Regions from separate parts of the Amycolatopsis sp. NBC_00348 genome, predicted to be linked through region 2. Evidence: riboswitches for the same ligand, from Rfam matches in the RefSeq annotation. Region 2 holds a riboswitch; the other holds the start of a gene.

Region 1 (3,395 bases), 1.6 Mb from region 2:
TGTACCGCTACGCGTGGCACAAGGGCCTCAAGACCACGTACTACCTGCGGGCGCAGTCCGCGACGCACGTGGAGAAGAGCACCCTGCGCGGCACCGACGGCAAGCTGAACGCCGTCTCGGCCGGCACGGCCACCGCCACCGCGGCTCCCGCGGCGGCCCCGGCGGCCCCGGCGGCTCCGGCGGCCACCCCGGCCCCGGCGCCCTCGCCGGCCGCGGCCGTCCCGGCGATCCTGGTGACCGCGCCGGCCGCCAAGCCGGAGCCGAAGGAGCTGCCGAAGACGGACGTCGACTTCGTCACCACCGAAGGTGCCGCCTGCCGCATCGACGACCCCGACTGCGAAGCCTGCCAGTAAGCCCGCCCCGGCTCGTGAGTGGTAATGAGGGTTCTAACCCTCATTACCACTCACGAGCCCACCTGCCGAAGTGAGCGATATGACCAACGTGGAGACGACCGGCGTCACCGGCCTCGGTGAGATCGAGGTCGGGGCGGCCCGGATCAACGTCGACGACAAGCGCATGATCAACGCGCGCGCCGACGTCAACCAGCTGCTGCCGATGAAGTACCGGTGGGCGTGGGACAAGTACCTGGCCGGCTGCAACAACCACTGGATGCCGACCGAGGTCGCCATGCAGGCCGACATCGCGCTGTGGAAGTCGACCGACGGCCTCACCGAGGACGAGCGGCAGATGCTGAAGCGCAACCTCGGCTTCTTCGCGACCGCGGAGTCCTTGGTGGCCAACAACATCGTGCTCGCGGTGTACCGTCAGATCACCAACCCCGAGTGCCGCCAGTACCTGCTGCGCCAGGCGTTCGAGGAAGCCGTGCACACGCACACCTTCCAGTACATCTGCGAGAGCCTCGGCCTGGTCGAGGGCGAGCTGTTCAACATGTACCGCGAGGTTCCGTCCATTTCGGACAAGGACGCGTGGGCGCTGAAGTACACGCAGCACCTGGAGGACCCGGACTTCGAGACCGGGACGCCGGAGGCCGACACGGCGTTCCTGCGTGACCTCGTCGCGTTCTACGTGATCTTCGAGGGCATGTGGTTCTACACCGGCTTCGCGCAGATCCTCTCGCTCGGCCGCCGCAACAAGATGGTCGGCATCGCCGAGCAGTACCAGTACATCCTGCGTGACGAGTCGATCCACCTGAACTTCGGCATCGACTGCATCAACCAGATCAAGATCGAGAACCCGCACCTGTGGACCGAAGAGTTCCAGGAAGAGGTGCGCGGGATGCTGAAGGACGCGTGCGAGCTGGAGGTCGCGTACGCGCGTGACACCATGCCGCGCGGGATGCTCGGCCTGTCGGCGCAGCTGTGCGAGCAGTACATGCACTTCATCACCGACCGGCGCGCGCAGCAGATCGGCCTCCAGCCGATCTTCGGCGAGACCGAGAACCCGTTCCCGTGGATGTCCGAGGCGATGGACCTGAAGAAGGAGAAGAACTTCTTCGAAACGCGCGTCATCGAGTACCAGTCGGGCGGCGCCCTCGACTGGGACTGAGTTCTCCGGCTAGGCTCGGCCACGCCACTGGTTCGCCAGGGCGTGGCCGAGCTTTGTTGTGTGTGAGGTCACACTCTGTCGAGGCAACAGGGAACCCGGTGTGAATCCGGGACTGCCCCGCAGCGGTGAGTGGGAACGAAAGCCGTCATGTAAGCACTGAGCGCGAGCTTGGGAAGCGACGGCCGGTAGGCGCGAGCGGTACGCCCACGAGTCCGAAGACCTGCCCGTGGTGCGTGCGCCGACGGCGTGCGCGAGTCCGGGCCTCGTGGGATGGGCACGCACCGAAACGCTCGCCGCCGCGCGCGTCCGGACTCCTCGAACGAGCTCGCGAGGAGAGAGCTGTGACCGAAATCGGCACCACTGTGCTGGGCTACCCCCGGATCGGTCCGGACCGGGAGCTCAAACGCGCCCTCGAGCGTTACTGGGCGGGCAAGAACGACGAAGCCGCGCTGCTGGCCACCGGCCGTGAGCTGCGGGTTCAGACGTGGCAAGCGTTGCGGGACGCCGGGCTGGACTCCGTGCCGTCCAACACGTTCTCGCACTACGACCAGGTGCTCGACACCGCCGAGCTGTTCGGCGCGCTGCCCGCGCGCTTCACCGGGCTCGGCCTGTCGAAGCTCGACACCTACTTCGCGGCCGCCCGCGGCGTCCAGGACGCCCCGGCGATGGAGATGACGAAGTGGTTCGACACGAACTACCACTACATCGTCCCCGAACTGGGCCCGGACACGACGTTCGCGCTCACCGGCTCCAAGCCCTTGGACGAGTACCGCGAAGCCCGCGCGCTGGGCATCGAGACGCGGCCCGTGCTGGTCGGGCCGGTGACGTTCCTGCTGCTGAGCAAGGGCGACGAGGGGTTCCGGCCGCTGGACCTGCTCGACGGCCTGCTCGACGCGTACGCCGACCTGCTGCGGCAGCTGCACGACGAGGGCGTCGAGTGGGTCCAGCTCGACGAGCCGGCGTTCGCCGGTGACCGCTCCGAAGACGAGCTGAACGCGCTCATCCGCGCCTACCACCGGCTGGGCAAGGAGACCGCGCGGCCGAAGCTGCTGGTCGCGGGCTACTTCGGCGGCCTGGGCCGCGGGCTCGGCGTGCTGGCCCGCTCCCCCATCGAGGCGCTCGCCGTCGACCTGGTCACCGATGAGTCCTTTGTGGACGCCGTGGCGGCCGAAGGGGCGTTGCGGGACAAGGAGGTCCTGGCCGGCGTCGTCGACGGCCGCAACGTCTGGCGCACCGACCCGCAGAAGGCGCTGAGCCGGGCCGCGACCCTGCTCGGCGCGGCGGCGAAGGTCAGCGTGTCGACGTCGTGCTCGCTGCTGCACGTCCCCTACGACGTCTCGCGGGAGGACCTCGACCCGCGGCTCAAGGGCTGGCTCGCCTTCGCGAAGCAGAAGGTCGACGAAGTCGTCCTGCTCGGGAAGGCGCTCGCGGGCGAGGACGTCGACCTGACGGCGGCCCGCCGGGTCGTCGCCGATCGCGCGTCGGCGGCCGAGCTGGCCGACGACCGGGTGCGCGCCCGGCTCGCGGACCTGCGCCCGGGGCACGCCGTCCGCGCGCCGTACGCCACGCGGGCCGCGGCGCAGCAGGCGGCGCTGAACCTGCCGCCGCTGCCGAGCACGACGATCGGGTCGTTCCCGCAGACCGTGGAAGTGCGCAAGGCGCGGGCCGCGCACAAGGCCGGCGCGCTCGACGACGCCGCGTACGACGACGCGATGCGCGCCGAGGTCGAGCGGGTCGTCCGGCTGCAGGAGGAGCTGGGCCTCGACGTGCTGGTGCACGGGGAGCCCGAGCGCAACGACATGGTGCAGTACTTCGCCGAGCGGCTGGCCGGGTTCGCCGCGACCGACCACGGCTGGGTGCAGTCCTACGGCTCCCGCTGCGTCCGGCCG
Region 2 (3,395 bases):
TCCGGGTCACCCGATCCTCGTCCCCGGCCGAGATCCGCGACTCCCGCGAGGCCAGGTAGTCGACCGCGAGCCAGCTCTTGATCATGGATTCGGTCGTGTTGCGCAGGGTTCCGGCACCGACCACGGTGCCGGTGGCCGTCTCGCGCAACGCCCAGGACCATTCGCCCCGGACGTCGACCGCCACCTCGGCCGCCTCCGGAACCGGCGTGGCCGCCCGCGTCCTCGGGAACGACGGCGGGACGTCCGGCGCCGGTGACGTGCCCGCCGCGGCGGGCACGTTCGCGGAACGAACGCAGACCGCCGCGGCGAGCGCGCCGAGGATGACACCGACCAGGACGACGACGAGCGCGGAATTACGCATCGAAACTCCCTCGCCTGGGTCATGGATCGATGCCGCGAAATCACGGCAATTCGAGTGCGCTTTCGGGAATGCGGAAAATCAGAATCCGGTAGTAACGCTGATTCTCAGCGATTGAGCTGAACGGAGTTCAGCAACGCCAGCGCGGCCTGTTCGTTGGCGCGCGAACTGTCGATTTCGAGGGTGTAGGTCCCGAGCTTCCGGTGCTGGTGCACGGGCAGCGGGTCCTGCGGAAAGCTGCTGTCCGCGGCTCTGTTGGTCAGCGACACCGTCAGGGAGAAGCATCGGGGGTCGAGCGGGGTCTTCCCGACCTCGGAGGCGGGGCAGAGCACCAGGGTGTTGGTTTCGGGTTCGCTGGTGAACGTGCCGACCTGCTGCCCGTCGGGGACGTGCAGCGACTTGAGCGGCGACGCGATCACCGGTGGCGTGGCGTGGATCTTCCCCAGCAGGGCCAGCATTTCCGGGGCTGTCACGGGTTTTGTGGTCGTCACCCGGATCCAGCGGTTCGGTCCGTCCTGCCACATGACCGACTGCGGGTGCGGGATCTGGTCCGCCGCCGAGGGTTTCGTGGCCAGTGCGCTGTGGGGCGCGGTGCCGTCCCGGACGTCGATCTCGAACGCGTACCGGTGATCCTGCGCGTAGTGCAGGCCGGCGAAATGCGGCTGGACCGCCCAGAACAGCAGGTCCCAGGAACTGTCCTCGAGGCTGATCGCCGGCGCGGCCGGGGGCACCTTCCCGGCGGCCGGCGGCTGGGTCACCGTGGCGGACGGCGGGCTCGCGAGCGTGGCCGGTGGCACCGCGGCGGTACCGCGGTCCTGCGCCCAGAAGACCCCCGCGCCGACGGCGGCCACCGCGAGCGTCACCGCGGCGACGCTGGTCGTGTGGCGCCGCCGGATCCGGCGGCCGGCGACGGTCACCATGGCGTCGGGATCGGACGCCGGCGGCTCCTGGGCGTCCGACGCGCGGCGCACCTCGTCGAGGTCGGTCATGGCACGGTCTCCTTGCCTTCGTCGAGCTGGACGTGCAGCGCGCTCAAGCACCGCACACCTCTCAAGAGGCCACCTGCCCCGCGTTCTGTTGCAGTTGTCTTCGAGATTGTCCGGACGGCCGCGCGCGTCCCGGTGTGGTGAAGGCGACGTGAGTTCTGCCGTTCCCGTTCGGCTGACCAGGTGTTAGTGTCGGCTCGCTCAGTCAGTACAACTTCATGTTTTCTGCCCGTGGCAGGGGAAGCCGGTCGAAGTCCGGCACTGTCGCGCAACCGTGGGTCACCTTGGGGTGACGAGTCGGATTACCGCCTCGGGCAGGTGTTTGTCGAACCGCTGTCGCGCCAGCAGTGGGTGGACGCCCGGCCTCCCGTGGGGGCCGGTCTCTCCCTGTGTGTGTCGCGCCGGCGTCTGGGGAGAGGAAGGATCACGTGGCCGGCAAGCGGTTCAGGCCCATCGCGGCCTGGGTGTCCGCCGTCGTCGTGTTCACCGTCGGCTCGGTGACCCCGGCCTTCGCCGGCGATCTCGCGGCCTCGAAGCCGACGTCGAAGTGGCTCGCCGCGCAGCTCGCGCCCGACGGCACCCTGCAGAACCCGCTCGGTGGCGCGCTGCCCGACCACGGCCTGATGATCGACACGCTCTTCGCGATGTACGCCTCCGGCGACGGCGCGCTGGCCGCGCCCATCGTGAAGTACCTCGACGACGACCACCACGCCACCGACTACTACACGTGGGACGGCCTCGTCCCCGGCCAGGGTTACGACGCGATCATCACCGGTGGCGCCGCGGCGAAGGTGCTGGTCGCCGCGGAAATCGCCGGGCGGGACCCGAGGTCCTTCGGCGGGCACGACATGGTCGCCGAGACCCTCGGCACGATCGCGCGCTCGGGCGTCGACAAGGGCCGCGTCAGCGACTACTCGAAGAACCCCGACTTCAAGGACTTCGTCAGCAACAACGCCAACGTGTTCGGCCAGGCCCTGGCCGTGATCGGGCTGGCGGGCGCCGGCCTCACCGATCGGCTCGTGATCGACACGATGCTGAAACAGCAGTGCTCGGACGGCTTCTTCCGGATCTTCTTCGGCCTCATCCCCACCACCGAGACCGGCGACCAGGTGACACCGGACGGCCACCGGATCTCGACGTGTGACGAGGGCAAACCGTTCGACCAGTCGACGCCGGACGGCGACGCCACCGGTATCGCACTCTCCGCGATGCTCGCCGCCCGCGACGCCGGCGCGGCGAACCTCGACGCGCCCATCACCAAGGCCGTGCGGTGGCTGAAGGCCCACCAGACCGCGAGTGGCGGCTGGGGCGGCGGCGTCGGCACCGAAGCGCCCAACACCAACAGCACCGGCCTGATCGTGCAGGCGCTCGCCGACGCCGGGTGCGCGGACGCCGCGATGGCCTCGGGGACCGCGTTCCTCAAGTCCGCCGAAGCGACCGCGGCCGACGCGGGCACCCCGCTCGGGGATCAGCTCGGCGCCATCGCCTACACCCCGGCCGAGTACCGAGCCGCGCGCACCACCGGGATCGGCGGGCTCGACACCTGGATCCGCGCGAGCGCGCAGGCCGCGCTCGGCCTGTCCCAGGTCGGGTTCCACGACCTCACCCTCGGCCACGCCGGAGCGCAGAGGCAGCCGGACCCCGGCTGCAGCCCGCCCGGTCCGCCGCCACCGCCGCCCGGCGAAAAGCCCGCGCCGACGGGGGATCACGCCGTGAAGCCGCCGGTGAGCCCGAAGGCCGGCACCCCGGCGGTGCGGCCCGGTTCGCCGCGCGGCACCGTGGTCGTCCCCGTCGATGCCCCGGCGCCGGTGACCGGCCCGACCCCGGCCGACCGGCTGGGCGGCTACCTCGCGAGCCGGCTCGTCGACGGCGACCACGTCGAGGTCGCCCAGGACGGCAAGACCTTCGTCGACTACGACCTGACGGCGGATCTCGTGCTCGCCCTGCACACCCTCGGGCAGCAGCCGGACGCCGCCGCCCGGGCGTCACGGTTCCTGCTGAGCCCGGACTCGATCCGGGCCTACGCCCACGGCGCGCCCTACGAGCAAGGC

The links. A riboswitch is a leader RNA that binds a small molecule or an ion and turns the genes downstream of it on or off. The one in region 2 is predicted to bind cobalamin.
Region 1: another riboswitch for cobalamin. It lies ahead of metE (5-methyltetrahydropteroyltriglutamate--homocysteine S-methyltransferase); the one in region 2 lies ahead of OHS58_RS15025 (prenyltransferase/squalene oxidase repeat-containing protein).

The regions. Positions count from the first base shown of each region.
Region 1 is NZ_CP107994.1:5,149,690-5,153,084, forward strand. Features, by position in the region: gene OHS58_RS21835 (ribonucleoside-diphosphate reductase subunit alpha) at 1-353, shown strand, start outside; gene OHS58_RS21840 (ribonucleotide-diphosphate reductase subunit beta) at 433-1,506, shown strand; cobalamin riboswitch at 1,555-1,748, shown strand; gene metE (5-methyltetrahydropteroyltriglutamate--homocysteine S-methyltransferase) at 1,848-3,395, shown strand, end outside.
Region 2 is NZ_CP107994.1:3,547,845-3,551,239, reverse strand. Features, by position in the region: gene OHS58_RS15035 (serine hydrolase) at 1-361, opposite strand, end outside; gene OHS58_RS15030 (hypothetical protein) at 466-1,347, opposite strand; adenosylcobalamin (AdoCbl) riboswitch at 1,557-1,705, shown strand; gene OHS58_RS15025 (prenyltransferase/squalene oxidase repeat-containing protein) at 1,773-3,395, shown strand, end outside.